DNA from 3 places in the Streptomyces sp. HUAS TT7 genome. Region 2 is predicted to be linked to each of the others. Evidence: riboswitches for the same ligand, from Rfam matches in the RefSeq annotation. Region 2 holds a riboswitch; each other region holds the start of a gene.
What was found. A riboswitch is a leader RNA that binds a small molecule or an ion and turns the genes downstream of it on or off. The one in region 2 is predicted to bind cobalamin.

Region 1 (5,149 bases), 180 kb from region 2:
AACCAGCACCTGGCCGAGCAGCTCGCCGAAGTCGCGGAGGGCCGGGGGCCGGGCGCGGTGGCACAGCCCCGGTCCCCGCACGAGGAGATCCGCGAGTTCTTCTACCGGCGCCAGAACTACCTGCACGACATCGACCTCGCCGCCGAAGACCTCGCCGCCGAGATCGGCATACGCCCCGGCGAGGTCGTGCGCGCACTGTCCGCGCGACTCGCCGAACGTCACGGGGTGCGCCTCGCCACGGACTCGGACCGGCTCCTGCACCACTACGATCCCGGCGCCCGGGTGCTGCACCTCTCCAGCCGGCTGCGCCCGGGCCAGCAGGCGTTCCGTATGGCCACACAGCTCGCACTCCTCGAACACGCGGAGGGCATCTCCGCCCTTGCCTCGGAGGACTTCGCTCGCGGCTCGGCGGCCTGGCCGCTGGCCCGGATCGGCATCGCCAACCACTTCGCCGCCGCGCTGATCCTGCCCTACCGCCGCTTCCACGCGGCCGCCGAGGAATCCCGCTACGACATCGAGCGGCTCACCGACCACTTCGGACTCGGCTACGAGACGATCTGCCACCGCCTCAGCACCCTGCAGCGCCCCCGGCTGCGCGGCGTGCCCTTCTCCTTCGTGCGCGTCGACCGGGCGGGCAACATGTCCAAGCGCCAGTCCGCCACCGCGTTCCACTTCTCGCGGGCCGGCGGTACCTGCCCGCTGTGGAACGTGTACGAGGCGTTCGCCGCCCCCGGACGCATCCACGTCCAGGTCGCCGCCATGCCGGACGGCCAGCGCTACCTGTGGACCGCCCGCGCGATCTCCCGGCACCGGGGTGGCTGGGGCGAGCCCGGCAAGACCTTCGCCATCGGCCTCGGCTGCGAGATCCGGCACGCCTCACGGCTGGTCTACTCCGACGGCCTCGACCTCGACAACACCTCCGCCGCCGTCCCCATCGGGATGGGCTGCCGCCTCTGCGAACGCACCGACTGCCCTCAGCGTGCCGTACCGCCCCTGGACCGGAGCCTCGCGATCGACGAGAACAGCAGCACTTTCGTTCCCTACCCCGTGGCGGGGGAGGGGCCGGGCATCGGCTGACGGAGCATCAGGAGTTGCCGGACCTCTCCACCCGATAGGGCACGTACGTACGCCGGTCGGGATCGATGACCCGCAAGATCTTCGTGATGAGCCGCATCACCGGCCGGACTGACGCCGCCTGTTCCACGCGGTGTTCGCCACGCAGGACCAGAGAGGGGCATGGCGGCCTTCACCGAGAAGCGGCCACCTGAGTTCACCCGCCAAGAGGACGGATCTGCGAACTGCGGTGCGGTCAGCGGCGTTTGGTGCTGTCCGCGTCGCGATTCAGCACACAGTCGCCACACAGCGACCCCTTGCGGCCCGGGGCGGCGCGGTAGATCAGGCAGCAACTCCGGCGTTGGAAGGCGCCGTTGGCGGTTGTGGTGGCGGAATCCCGCAGGGGTGGGCTGTCCAGGAGGAGCGTGACCGCCGTGCGGGTTCGCTCCGCGAGTTCCGGTACGGCAGCGCCGATCATGGTGGCGGCACCGTTGAGGGCCGAGGCGATGTTGCCCTGGAGGATGTGAGGAGAGAGCGAGAACGGCCGCATGGCGGCGGCGAGTTCACCGAGGGGGCGGTCGAGGAAGGACGTGAGTTCCTCGGGTGGAACGGAGCCGGAGCTCATCGCGGTGCCGGGGACGGAGAGGGGGATGGGGCCGCCGAGGACCGGCTGCCAGTGGACGTCCGCGAGGCCGAAGGTGAGAAGGCGTCCGTGCAGCACGAACGCGGCAAGCGCGGGCGACAGCAGCCTGGCGGCCAGGCCGAGGTGGGTCACCGACGCGGCCACCCGCACCTCAATGGCGTCGATCGGCTGCTCGCCGGCCGCGGCCAGCCAGCCCCGTACGGCCGACACGCGGGCCTCGATGAGCTGCCGGGACATCGGGACCCACGGCTCCACCGGCCGTGCGTCCGCGGCGTGGGTGTGCAGGGCGAAGAACGGTCCGAGCGCGGTGATCTCGGCGATCACCGCGCTCGACGTCGGAGCGAACGTCATGCAGGGAGGGGAGCCGGGCCCTGCGCGGGGGCGTCGGCGGATTCCCGGCGGGGCTGGAGAAGGCGCTCGGCCAAGGGGCCGAAGAACAGCCCGATGGCAGCCCACAGGAGGAGCTGAGCTGCGACGGAGAAGAAGCGGAAGGAGAACAGCACGTCGGCGGGGAAACCGGGGTAGACGATCGTGCCCTTGGAATCGGTCAGGGGCAGCGGTGTCTCGGTGGCCTGATCGCCGAAGTTCTCCTTGTTGTAGGCCAGATGCCCGAGCGAGGGCAGGACCAGCATCACGATCCCGATCGCGACGACGAACACGGCACCGCCGATGAGCGTGGCGTTCCAGTTGCCGTAGCGGGCCTGGAGGCGTTTGCCGAGCCAGACCGCCGCCACCAGGAACGCGATCGAGCACACCACCATGATGAGGTAGAGGCCGCTGCGCTGCTTGATGGTTTCCTCGTGGCCGATCGCCGGAGGATTGGCCGGGTACTTGAGGAACGGCACCAGGTACATCGTGAGGAACCCGCCACCGGCGACCACCAGCGCCAGCGTGCGGGCGCGCAGGCCGCCGGCCCGGCCCAGGCAGACCGTGTACGCGACGGCGAAGAGCGCACCCATGGCCATGCCGAAGAAGATCATGCCGACGCCGAGGCCGACATCGGCCTGAATGGTGCGGCTGAACAGGTCCGGGTCGGCCGCCTCGGCGGGCAGGCCGGCGGCCTTGTCGAGGGCGGCCTGGGCGGCGTCACGCCCGCTCTCGTAGTCGACGGCTTTCGCGATCTGCGGTTCGGCGAAGACCCGTCCGAAGACGAATGCGAGCAGCCCCGCCACTGCGCCGACGAGAACGCCGCGCAGTATCAGCTTCTTTTCCATGTCGAGTTGTCCGTACTTCCGTGTGGGTCAGTGGCAGGGGAAGCCGAGGAAGTGACGCCCGTCGTGGACGAACTCGTGGATGTGCATGTCGTTGCCGAAGACCGAGACGGCCCCTTGGTCGACGCCGATGAAGTAGTAGGCGGCCAGTGCGAGGATCGCGGTGCCGACCAGCCACAGCACCGACTTCGAAACCGGCAGGACGATCGGCGTGGAAGCCGGGCGGGATGTGGAAACGCTGCTCAAGGCGAGGCCCTCCTTCTCGGGATCTTGCGTCCCATGGATGAAACGGGGCGAAGCAACGGATAAGTGTCTGACTCACCGGCCACCCTCGCGGGCGGTCGGCTCACAGTGGCGCGACCGTGCTGGAATCTCACCAGCTTCCTTATCTCATCACTACATGTGGAGCATAGAGCTGCCGTCTCGAACGGGTCAATCAAGCCAGTGCCAAGTCCTGGCCCGCTCCCCTCGCAATCCCGCCCGTCCATCGTGCCAGCGCCGGCCCGGCTGCGCGATCCGTACGGGCGCGCACCGTCACAGGGGCGGCCCCACCTCGCTCGACGGTGCGGGGTGGGCCGGGTGCTGCGGCTGTTCGTCGGGGAGGTCAGGCGCCGCATATCCGCGCCGCTCGCGCAGCCGGTCCTCGATCGGTGTGGGGGCGCCGAGGAGGCGCTCCTCGTAACGGCCGAGGGCCAGCAGCACGCCAAGGAGCAGCGGCGGGATGAGAACGGCCACTATGACCATGACGACTCCTCGAAGGCGGACGGTCTGCGGACCGCGTAGCCCCTGTCGCACACCGGAAGCGTTTCGGCAACCGGTGCGGTCGGGAACCCGCAAACGGACAGCGGGCCGATGTTTTCCATCGGCGCAGCACGGTTAGTCGTGAAATATGGTGCAAATCGGCTACACAATGATGACTGAGCAGACGGGTCCGCGCGAACTCGTGGCGGATCTGGTCGCGGCGGAGCGTGCCGGGTTCGACTTCTCCGTCACCTCCGACCACTACTCCCCGTGGCTGGAAAGCCAGGGGCACGCGCCCTACGCGTGGAGCGTGCTCGGCGCGGCCGCCCAGGCCACCACCCGCATCCCGCTGATGACGTACGTGACCTGCCCGACGCTGCGCTACCACCCCACCGTCGTGGCGCAGAAGGCGGCCACGATGCAGATCCTGTCCGAAGGCCGGTTCCGGCTCGGACTCGGCTCCGGCGAGAACCTCAACGAGCATGTGGTGGGCGCCGGTTGGCCGGCCCCGGAGGTCCGCATCGACATGCTCGAAGAGGCCGTCGAGATCATCCGCGCGCTCTTCGAGGGCGGCAACGTCAACCATCAGAGTGCGCACTTCGGCGTCGCGAACGCCCGGCTGTGGGACCTCCCCGACGAACTGCCGCCGATCGGCGTCGCCGTCTCCGGCGAGCGGTCCTGCGCCGTGGCCGGCCGGACCGCCGACCTGGTCATCGCCACCGAAGCCAAGCCGGAACTGCTCGCCTCCTTCGACCGGCACGGCGGCACCGGCAAGCCCCGGGTGGGTCAGCTGCCCGTCTGCTACGACCCCGACCGGGACGCGGCGGTCGCCCGTGCCCACGACCAGTTCCGCTGGTTCGCCGGGGGCTGGCCGGTGAACTCGGAGCTGCCGGGGCCCTCGGGCTTCGAGGCGGCGACGCAGTTCGTGACCCGGGAGGACGTGGCGCGGTCCATCCCGTGCGGCGACGATGTGGACGCCTTCGTCGACGCCGTACGCCCCTACGCCGAAGCCGGCTTCACCGAAATCGCCCTCGTCCAGATCGGCGGCCGACAGCAACTCCCGTTCATCGACTGGGCCGAGAAGAAACTGCTGCCCGCGCTGCGCGAGCTGTGACCGCCGGAGCGGGCGGAGGCTCGGGACACCGGCCCAGGCTCATACGTCGCGGCGCCGGACGACGAACACGGCGAGGGCGAGCGTGATCAGCGGCCAGAGCGCGTACACGAGCCAGGAGCCGGGGACCGTGGCGGTGTAACCCAGGGACCCGGGCTCCGGCTCCCAGTTCTGGAGCAGGCGCTTCCAGGCGGCCGACACCAGGGTGTGTTTGATGTCGGCCGACCAGCGGTTGCTCTCCGAGAACATGGTCGGCAGCATCAGCAGGACGAAGACGCTGGTGACCGTGGTCGCGGCGGCATGCCGGAGCAGAACTCCGAGGCCCAGGCCGACAGTTGCACAGACCGGGGCGACCAATGCGGATGCCGCCAGTGCCCGGATCGCCCCGGG
Region 2 (5,149 bases):
TACCGACCCCGAACGCCTCGTCCAACGGCTCTGCTCCGCCACGGGCGATCCGATCAGCAGATCCCAGTGGCAGAAGTACGTGCAAGACACCGACTACGCCGCGCCGTGCCGCCCACCGCTATAGCGCCTCCCGGCGCGACCCCACACCCGCGAAGGAGAGCCCCCGTGGTCCCGCATTCGCCTCGCACCTCCGCCCCGTTCCGGCACTTCGGCATCATCCTGGGGGCGGCGACAGCGTTCGTCCTGGCAACCGCCTGCTCGGGGAGCGGCGAACACGCCCACCCCTCGGCCGATCCGGCTTCCACCCGTCCGTCCGCCAGTACAGCGCCCCCGGTGAAGCCGGCCGACGTGTCCTCGTTCGTCGGCCACTGGACCGGTCACGGCAACTGGCTCCAGGTGAATGCCGACGGCTCGTTCGAGATCGGCAAGCGTCTGTACGTCACCTGCGGTCAGGCCGCCCCGCCGTGCGACACAGTGGTAAACGGCCAGATCACCGATGGGGGTCACGCCACGGGGCGGCTCACCGGTGTCGACGGAACCGCGGCCACCGGGAGCGTCGCAGAATCCAACGACCCTGGCTGGCTCAAGCCCGGACCCCTCACCATGACGCTGAACCCCACCACTGACAGCATCGCCACCGCGGGCACCAACTACTGCGGCCCCGACGCCCCGAGCCACGTGTGCTATTGAGACGGCGACGGGGGCACCGACGATCCGGTACCCCCGCCCCTTCCCTCAGTCCGTGGCGGGCAACTGCCGACGTGCCGCGCGCGCCGCCGCCGTCATGCGTTCCAGGGCCGGGCGGACCTCGGCCCAACCGCGGGTCTTGAGGCCGCAGTCGGGGTTGATCCACAGGCGTTCGGCGGGTACGGAGCGCAGTGCCCGCGTGATGAGGTGCGCGGTCTCGTCCTCGGGCGGGACGCGGGGGGAGTGGATGTCGTACACCCCTGGACCGACCTCGCGCGGATAGCCCGCCGCGGCCAGCTCGTCCGCGACCTGCATGTGGGAGCGGGCCGCCTCCAGGCTGATCACGTCCGCGTCCAAGTCGTCGATGGCGGAGAGGATCTCGCCGAACTCGGCGTAGCACATGTGGGTGTGGATCTGGGTGTCCGGCCGGACCCCGCCGGTCGTCAGCCGGAACGCCTCCGTCGCCCAGGCCAGGTATGCGGGGTGGTCGGCCGGGCGCAGCGGCAGGGTCTCGCGCAGAGCCGGCTCGTCGACCTGGATGACCGAACTGCCATGAGCTTCAAGGTCGTTGACCTCGTCGCGCAGTGCCAGGGCGACCTGGCGGGCGGTGTCGGCGAGCGGCTGGTCGTCGCGGACGAAGGACCAGGCGAGCATGGTGACCGGCCCGGTGAGCATGCCCTTGACCGGGCGGTCGGTGAGGGACTGGGCGTACGTCGTCCAGCGGACCGTCATCGGCTCGGGGCGCGAGATGTCGCCGGCCAGGACCGGCGGGCGCACATAGCGGGTGCCGTACGACTGGACCCAGCCGTGCTGAGTGGCGAGGTAGCCCGTCAGCTGCTCGGCGAAGTACTGCACCATGTCGTTGCGTTCGGGCTCGCCGTGCACGAGGACGTCGATGCCGGTCTTCTCCTGGAAGGAGACCACCTCGCGGATCTCGGCCTCGATGCGCTCCTCGTACGCGGCCGTGCCGATGCGTCCGGCGCGCAGGTCGGCGCGGGCGGTGCGGAGTTCGCCGGTCTGCGGGAACGAGCCGATCGTCGTCGTGGGCAGGGGCGGCAGATTCAGGTGGGCGCGCTGGGCGGTGGCCCGTTGGGCGTATGGCTGGGCGCGGCGGGCGTCTGCCGCGGTGACGGCGCCGGTCCGGGCGCGTACGGCCGGATCGCGGGTGATGGCCGAACCGGCGCGGGAGGCCAAGTCGGCCCGGTTGGCGGCCAGTTGGGCCGCGATGGCGCCGGTTCCGCCGGACAGGCCGCGGGCCAGTGTGACGATTTCTGCCGTCTTCTGGCGGGCGAACGCGAGCCAGCGCGCGATCTGCGGCTCGATGCCGCGTTCGGCGGCCGCGTCGAGCGGGACGTGGAGCAGCGAGCAGGAGGCGGCCACATCCACGCGGTCGGCGAGTCCGAGCAGCGTGCCCAGGGTGGACAGCGACTTCTCCAGGTCGTTGATCCATACGTTGCGCCCGTCCACGACCCCCGCGACGAGCCGCTTGCCGGGGAGGCCGCCGACCGTGGCGAGATCGTCGAGGTTGGCGGCCGCGGGGCCGGTGAAGTCCAGCGCGAGCCCGTCGACCGGCGCCTTGGCGAGGACCGGCAGGGCCTCGCCGAGCCGGTCGAAGTAGGAGGCGACGAGGAGCTTGGGGCGGTCGGTGAGCGCGCCGAGCTCCCGGTAGGCGCGGGCGACGGCGTTCAGTTCGGCGGGGGTGCGGTCCTGGACGAGCGCGGGCTCGTCCAGCTGCACCCACTCGGCGCCTGCCGCCCGCAGGTCGGCCAGCACCCGCGCGTACACCGGCAGCAGCCGGTCGAGCAGGGTGAGCGGCTCGAAGTCGGCGGCCACGCCGGGCGCGGGCTTGGCGAGCAGCAGATACGTCACCGGGCCCACGAGCACGGGGCGCGCGGCAAGCCCGAGCGCGAGGGCCTCCTTGAGCTCGCCGACCTGCTTGGAGGAGTCGGCGGCGAAGATGGTGTCCGGCCCCAACTCCGGTACCAGATAATGGTAGTTGGTATCAAACCACTTGGTCATTTCGAGCGGCGCCACGTCCTGGGTGCCGCGCGCCATCGCGAAGTAGCCGTCCAGGACGTCGGTTGAGAGGGCCTCGCGGTGGCGGTCGGGCACGGCGCCCACCATGACGCTGGTGTCCAGGACGTGGTCGTAGTACGAGAAGTCACCGGTCGGCACCTCGTGGATGCCGGCCTCGGCGAGCTGCCGCCAGGTGGCCGCCCGCAGTTCGGCTGCGGTCCGCCGGAGTTCGGGGGCGCCGACGCGGCCCTTCCAGTAGCCCTCGATCGCCTTCTTCAGTTCCCGGTTCGGCCCTTGGCGGGGGTAGCCGTACACGGTGGCGCGTGCTGCCGCGGCTGCGGACTTGGTCACGAGACTCTCCTTCGCGAGCTCTTCGGTGGAGCGGACCCCGGAACGGGACGAAGGCGCGAAGGGACGACGGACCAGAGCCACGGCATGTGCGCCGTTGCCGCTGGTGCGTACGCCGACCCGCCCTCGAGGTCACCGGGATCTCCGCGCGCGATCGGTCGCACACGGGCAGTGGCAGGTCTTCGGACTCGCGGGCACGCCTCGTGCTCTCCGAGGCATCTACTGGCCGTCGCTTCCCAGACCCGGCCGGGCCCAGTGCGTATGACGGCGGTCGTTCCCGCTCACCGCTGCGGGGCAGTCCCGGATTCCCACCGGGTTCCCTCTTACGACGCATCCCGCCTGGCGGACGGGGCGAACCAGCTGCATGGGCAGCGTACGCGCTCCGCTCGGGGCGCGGGGCGGCGGGGGCTGGTCGTACCCCGGACCCGCCCGGCTGCCTACGCTCGAAGGGGGGGCACTCTCGAAGCGGCGAGGGGACGGACGAGGCGGGCATCGCGTTCGCCGAGGATGTCTTCTGCGACCTGAGCCTTCCGCAGTGGCGGCTCCAGGCCGCGGGCCGCGACCAACTGGTAGCGCTGCGCCGCACCAGCCACCCCACCCCGGCACCGTCCCGCGCCACCGTGTCGACGTCACGGACTCCGGTCTCGTCATCGAGTTCGAGGAGCGCTGGGAGGACGGCGGCGCAAGCTGGTACTGCCGGGAAAAGCTGCGCGCCGAGGTGCGCGACGGAGTCATGAGCGAGGTATCCGTCTACTGCACCGGCGACTGGTCACCGGCGGTGCAGGACGCCCACACGAAGGGGGTGACTCTGCCGCGCCCGTGAGCGCCACGGAGAGACCCGTTAGCCTGGCCGCATGCCCAAGGCCTCAGGAGTGGCCAGCTTCTACGATCGGCTCGCCGCCGACTACCACCTCATCTACGCCGACTGGGACGACGGCATCGCCCGGCAGGGCCGGGCCCTGGACGCGGTGATCCGGGCCGAGCTCGGTCTCGACAGCGCCAGGGTGTTGGACTGCTCGTGCGGGATCGGCACCCAGGCCATCGGGCTCGGCCTGCGCGGACACCGGGTCACGGGCACGGACATCAGCACCGGGGCCGTCACGCGCGCGGTCCGCGAGGCGGCCCTTCGAGGCGTCGCACTCCCCGCAGCAACAGCCGACATGCGCCAACTCCCCTTCGCGGCAGCCCAGTTCGACGTCGTCGTGAGCGCAGACAACTCCCTTCCTCACCTCCTCACGGCGCACGACGTGCACGCCGCCCTCACGGAGATGCGGCGCGTCCTGCGCACCGATGGGCTGCTCATCCTCAGCACCCGTCCGTACGACGAGATCCTGAAGGCGCGGCCCGCCTCGACCCCGCCGCAAGTCGCCGCCTCGCCGCACGGCAGGAGCATCACGTTCCAGCTGTGGGACTGGCACGAGGACGGCGAGCGTTACGACCTGGAGCACTTCCAGCTCGTCCCGGACGGTGCGGGGGAGTGGGACGTGTGCGTGCGGCGCTCCACCTATTGGGCTCTGTCCCAGGGGCAGTTGAGCTCATACGTGATCGAGGCGGAGTTCGCCCGGCCGCGATGGCTGGCCCCCGAGAGCACCGGCTTCTTCCAGCCCGTACTCACCGCGCGCGCCGCTTGACCAGCCGGCCGCGGCCGTGCCGACGGTCAATGCCAGGGCCGGTCCGATCGCCGCCGCTCGGGCCGTCATCCGTACGCACATCGTGTGCCCTTCCCGGTTGCTCGCCGACCGCTTCGACGACAGAGCGGGGCCCGGCCGGACATCCACCACACGGGCCGACCGGGCCCTGCCTGAGCAGGAGCGACACGTGGTGGGGCGGGACCTGTGGAGGATCGACGGCCTAGGCTTCCGTCTGGCATTGGCCCCGACCTCAGGAGCGCACACCGTGTTCGACCCCGCACCGGAGTACCCGTACCCCGACGGCCAACGGCTCGACGAGGCGCCCGCTCCGCACGCCCTGCTCGCGCCCGTGGCCGGCCTCCTCGGCACCTGGTTCGGCCGGGGCGAGGGCGGATATCCGACGATCACCGGGGACTTCGCGTACGCGCAGGAAGTCACCTTCAGCCACGACGGCCGGCCCTTCCTGC
Region 3 (5,149 bases), 4.9 Mb from region 2:
GGCAGCGGTGTCGGCCTCCCAGAAGCGGCGGTGCGGGGAGCGGCCCATGGCGACGATCTCGCGGACGGTCAGCTCGATGCCGCCGGCGTCGGCGTCCTGCGGGACGGTCGCGATGCGGCGGGCGCGGGCCTTGGCCGGCAGGGCGTGCAGGTCGGCGCCGTCGAGCAGGGCGCGGCCTGCGGTCGGGCGCAGGGTTGCGTAGATACAGCGCAGCAGGGTCGTCTTGCCGCTGCCGTTGGGGCCGACCAGGGCGACGGTCTCGCCGTCGGCGGCGTGCAGGGTGATGTCGTGCAGCAGGGTGCGGCCCTGGGGTGTGGTGTACGAGAGGGACTCGGTGCACAGGGTCGTCATGCGGGACTGCCTTCCGCGCCGGCCCGGCGGCCGCGCAGCATCCAGAGGAAGAACGGGCCGCCGGTGAGGGCGGTGAGGACGCCGACGGGGATGTCCTGCGGGGCGGCTGCGGTGCGGGCCGCGAGGTCGGCGAGCACGAGGAAGCCGGCGCCGCCGAGGGCCGCGACGGGGAGCAGGGTGCGGTGGGCGGCGCCTACGGCCATGCGGGCGGCGTGCGGAACCATCAGGCCGACGAAGCCGATGGCTCCGCTGTACGCGACGAGGATGCCGGTGAGCAGGGAGGCGAGCACGAACACGGCCGCCCGGAAGCGGCCGGTGTCGAGGCCGAGCACGGTGGCGCCCTCCTCGCCGACGAGGAGCAGGTCCAGGGGGCGGGCCAGGGCGATCAGGACGAGGGTGCCGAGGGTGAGGGCCGTGGCGGGCAGGGCGAGCATGTCCCAGCGGGCGCCGCCGAGTCCGCCGAGCGTCCAGTGCAGGACTTCCTGTACGTGATCGGCACTGGCCGAGGTGACCAGGATCAGGCTGGTCAGCGCGGACAGGACGTACGAGACGGCGACCCCGGCGAGGACCAGGCGGCCGCCCGTCATGGAGCCGCCGCGCCCGGCCAGGGCGTAGACGAGGACCAGGGCTGCGAGCGCCCCCGCGAAGGCGGCGGCGGGCAGCGCGACGGTGGTGGCCACCCCGGCCCCCACCCCGAGCACGATCACGGCGACGGCCCCGGCGGAGGCCCCGCTGGACACCCCGAGCAGAAAGGGGTCGGCGAGGGGGTTGCGCACGAGAGCCTGCAACACGGTCCCGATGACGGCGAGCCCGGCCCCGGTGACGGCCCCGAGCACGACGCGGGGCAGCCGCACGTCGAGCACGATGGTCCGGTACGGGCCCGGCTCCGCCGAACCGGTGACGATCCCAAGGACCTGGTGGGCCGGTATCCGCACCGACCCGAGCGCGAGCCCCGCCCCGGCGGCAGCGACCAGCACGGCTGCGAGCACCCCGATGACGAGCGGGTACCGCCAACGCGGGGTCACCAGCGGGTCCCGTCCGAGCCGCGCGGGGCCACCCCAGGCGCCCCCGGAGGCCCCCCATCCCCCGGCCAAAACCCGTTCTCCCACCCGTACCACCCGTGCGGGCGGGAGGGAGGGTGCGGCCCTTCCCTCCGTCCACCGAGCGCCGTCGGCGACTGCGGACCGTGGACAGAGCCGACCACCGGCCGCCACCGCCGGCCGCCCGGGCGAGAGGCCGGGCCCGTCGCAGGCCGAGGGCACAGGCCTCCCCGGCGCCGCTCCGGCCAGGTCTGCGAGCGGGCGCTCACTCCCCCGCCCCCGCACGGAGCTGGGCCGCCAGCTTTGTCACTGCGTCCGGGGCTCTGACCCCTGTCACCATGTCGGACAGAGGGAGAACGGCAAAGCGGTTGTTCTTGACGGCCGGGACGGACGCCAGTGCCGGGTCGTCGCGCAGGCGTTGCTTCTTCGCTTCCACGCTCGTACCGCCGTAGTCCAGGATCAGGATCGTCTCCGGCGCGCGGGCCACCACGTTTTCCCAGCTCGCGTCGCCGAAGGACTTGTCCTTGAGGTCGGCCGCGAAGACGTTGCGGCCGCCCGCCCGCGTCACGATGTCGTTGCCTATTCCCTTGCCGCCCACCGTGAACGCCGTCTTGTCCCCGCTGTCGTAGACGAAGACCGGGACGGGAGCCGCACCCTTCCGGGCCGCCTGCGTCCTCGCGTTCGTGGCCTCGGCCGACTTCACCCACGACTCCGCCCGCTCCGGCACGCCGAACGTCCGGCCCACCTCGCGGACCTCCTCGTACACCTCGTTCATCGTCGTCGCCGCGCCCTTGGGGCAGTTCTCCACGTTCAGGCGGGACTTGATGCCGCTCTTGGCCAGGGCCTCGCGGCCCCGGCCCTCGTTCGCCGCGAAGGCGGATGCGTAGCCGCCGTAGACGTAGTCGGGAGCAGCCGACAGGAGCTTTTCGTAGGAGGGGTATTCCTTGGCCAGCACCGGGACCGAGCCGTACGCCGACTCGTATTTCGGGAGGATCCTGTCGTCCAGGTAGGCCGTCCCCACCAGGGACTTGGCGAGGCCCAGCTCCAGCATCACCTCCGTGGCGTGCTGGTTCATCGTCACCGCTCGCTTCGGCGGGGCGGTGAAGGTCGTCGTCACACCGCAGTTGGTGACCTTGTACGGGAAGCCGGGGGCCGAGCCGCCCCGGGCCTCGGGCCGTGCCTGCGTCGTACAGGCGGCCAGCGGGAACAGCAGGGCGGCGGCCAGGGCCGCGCGGCGCCAGAGCATGGCTGAGCTCCTCCAAGGGGATTTCCACGTCCCCTGTCGTCGGGAGAAGGCGGCAGGTCAGTTCCTGGCTTCCGGCCCCGCGGGTTTCCCGCGGTGCCGGTCACAGTGGCGGGACCGTGCCGGATTCACACCGGCTTCCTGGGTCCTGCCGCCCGAATATTCGAGATTGCACGTAGATGGTACGGGTCGACCCGTAAGGGTCAGTACGCCTCTACCACCTTCACGTCTTCCTCCGTGATCACGCCGTCCACGATCCGGTACGAGCGGAACTGGAACTCCCCCGCCCCGTCCGTGTCCGCCGTCGACACCAGGACGTAGTGCGCGCCGGGCTCGTTCGCGTACGTCACGTCCGTGCGGGACGGGTAAGCCTCCGTGGCGGTGTGGGAGTGGTAGACGATCACCGGCTCCTCGTCGCGGTCGTCCATCTCGCGGTACAGCTTCAGCAGGTCCTGCGAGTCGAACTCGTAGAACGTGGGCGAGCGGGCCGCGTTCAGCATCGGGATGAAGCGCTCGGCGCGGCCGGTGCCCGCCGGGCCCGCGACCACACCGCACGCCTCGTCGGGGTGGTCGGCGCGGGCGTGCGCGACGAGCTGGTCGTACAGGGCCTGGGTGATGGTCAGCATGTCGGCAAGGATAAGCAGACGGGCCGGTCCGTATCGATAGTCGATACGTACCGGCCCGAATACTGAGAATCAGCAGGTCAGAGGATCAAGAGCGCTTCGCGAACGCCTTGTTCTCCGGGTTCTTGGCCTTCAGGACCAGGTAGGAGACGCCCAGGATCAGGCCCCACAGCGGCGCGCAGTACAGCGAGACGCGGGAGTCCTTGTCGATGCCCATCATCACGATGACCATGAAGATGAAGATCAGCGCGAACCAGCTGGTGTACGGGGCGCCGGGGGCGCGGAAGCTGGACTGCGGCAAGGCGCCGGTGTCCGCCAGGCGGCGGTAGCGGATCTGGCAGACCAGGATCATGATCCAGGCCCACATGCCGGAGATCGTGGCGAAGGAGACCACGTAGTCGAAGGCCTTGCCGGGCGCCACGTAGTTGATCCACACGCCGACCAGCATGAGCGCCGCGGAGACCGTGGTGCCGACCAGCGGGGTGCCGCTCTTGGTGAGCTTGGTGAAGACCTTCGGGCCCTGGCCGTTGAGCGCGAGGTCGCGCAGCATGCGGCCGGTGGAGTACATGCCCGAGTTGCAGGAGGAGAGCGCGGCGGTCAGCACGACGAAGTTGACGATGGCGGCGCCGACGCCGAGGCCCATCTTCTCGAAGGCGGCGACGAAGGGGCTGACGCCCGGCTGGAACTCGTGCCACGGGACGACCGAGAGGATCATGATCAGGGCGCCGATGTAGAAGACGGCGATGCGCCACGGCACGGTGTTGATGGCCTTGGGCAGGGTCTTCTCGGGGTCCTTGGACTCGCCCGCGGTCACGCCGACCAGTTCGACGGCGAGGAAGGCGAACATGACGATCTGCAGGGTCATCAGCGTGCCGCCGATGCCCTTGGGGAAGAACCCGCCGTCGTTCCAGAGGTTGGCGACGGTGGCGGTGTCCGCGGCGTCGGAGAAGCCGACGGTGAGGATGCCGGCGCAGATCAGGATCATGCCGACGATGGCGGTCACCTTGACCATGGAGAACCAGAACTCCAGCTCGCCGAAGAGCTTCACGGAGATGAGGTTCACGGCGTACAGGATGAGCGTGAAGACCAGCGCGTACAGCCATTGCGGGACGCTGCTGTGGGTCCAGAAGGCCATGTACTGGGCGGCCGCGGTGACTTCGGTGATGCCGGTGACGACCCAGAAGAGCCAGTACGTCCAGCCGGTGACGAAGCCCCAGAACGGGCCGACGAACTCCCGGGCGTACTCCGAGAAGGAGCCCGACACCGGGCGGTACATGAGCAGCTCGCCGAGGGCGCGCATGATGAAGAAGATGACCAGGCCGGCGATGGCGTAGGCCAGGATGAGGCTGGGGCCGGCCTTCGAGATGGCCTTGCCCGCGCCCAGGAAGAGGCCGGTGCCGATGGCACCGCCGATCGCGATCATCTGGATCTGCCGGGCCCCGAGGCCCCGCTGATATCCCTCGCCCGAGCCTTCGCTCGTGCTGTGGGCGGTCCCCGCGGCCTCATTGCCGGCAGGACGGTCGTCGTGCTTGTCGACCTGCGCTGAGGTCATGGTGGTGCGCCTTTCTCCATGCTGACCCGCCCGCCTCGGTCACGAAGCGACGGATCAGGTCCTGATCCCCCCGGATGTGGATGGAGTGCCACCGGCGGTCAGCCGGTTAAAGCGCCCCCGGGGACATGGGTGGCGTCCCCGGGTGGTCGTGAAGATTTATCACGGCCTTATGGGTGATCCATATCGGCCACTGTGGCGCACAGCACAGGAAGAAGCGGACAAAAGTCCCTCGACGTGACAAAGGAGGTCGATGTGGTGATGGGATCGTTATACGGATTTGAGCGTCCGCTGAGCGAACGGCCATCTCCCGGTCGACCGGTCAGGGCATGAGTGTCTCGAT

Region 1: it holds a riboswitch for cobalamin, as region 2 does, so the genes downstream of both, ACSHXC_RS01515 (CbtB domain-containing protein) here and metE (5-methyltetrahydropteroyltriglutamate--homocysteine S-methyltransferase) in region 2, are expected to answer to the same signal.
Region 3: it holds a riboswitch for cobalamin, as region 2 does, so the genes downstream of both, ACSHXC_RS24360 (ABC transporter substrate-binding protein) here and metE (5-methyltetrahydropteroyltriglutamate--homocysteine S-methyltransferase) in region 2, are expected to answer to the same signal.

Annotation. Positions count from the first base shown of each region.
Region 1 is NZ_CP196175.1:307,974-313,122, reverse strand. Features, by position in the region: gene ACSHXC_RS01530 (short-chain fatty acyl-CoA regulator family protein) at 1-1,077, shown strand, start outside; gene ACSHXC_RS01525 ((2Fe-2S)-binding protein) at 1,310-2,047, opposite strand; gene ACSHXC_RS01520 (CbtA family protein) at 2,044-2,910, opposite strand; gene ACSHXC_RS01515 (CbtB domain-containing protein) at 2,938-3,153, opposite strand; cobalamin riboswitch at 3,195-3,341, opposite strand; gene ACSHXC_RS01510 (hypothetical protein) at 3,442-3,651, opposite strand; gene ACSHXC_RS01505 (LLM class F420-dependent oxidoreductase) at 3,797-4,762, shown strand; gene ACSHXC_RS01500 (ABC transporter permease) at 4,802-5,149, opposite strand, start outside.
Region 2 is NZ_CP196175.1:491,134-496,282, reverse strand. Features, by position in the region: gene ACSHXC_RS02390 (nSTAND1 domain-containing NTPase) at 1-124, shown strand, start outside; gene ACSHXC_RS02385 (hypothetical protein) at 166-690, shown strand; gene metE (5-methyltetrahydropteroyltriglutamate--homocysteine S-methyltransferase) at 736-3,054, opposite strand; cobalamin riboswitch at 3,208-3,428, opposite strand; gene ACSHXC_RS02375 (hypothetical protein) at 3,587-3,874, shown strand; gene ACSHXC_RS02370 (class I SAM-dependent methyltransferase) at 3,906-4,682, shown strand; gene ACSHXC_RS02365 (FABP family protein) at 4,948-5,149, shown strand, end outside.
Region 3 is NZ_CP196175.1:5,394,218-5,399,366, reverse strand. Features, by position in the region: gene ACSHXC_RS24370 (ABC transporter ATP-binding protein) at 1-351, opposite strand, end outside; gene ACSHXC_RS24365 (FecCD family ABC transporter permease) at 348-1,376, opposite strand; gene ACSHXC_RS24360 (ABC transporter substrate-binding protein) at 1,657-2,637, opposite strand; cobalamin riboswitch at 2,676-2,801, opposite strand; gene ACSHXC_RS24355 (Mov34/MPN/PAD-1 family protein) at 2,838-3,260, opposite strand; gene ACSHXC_RS24350 (amino acid permease) at 3,346-4,809, opposite strand; gene ACSHXC_RS24345 (DUF2017 domain-containing protein) at 5,129-5,149, opposite strand, start outside.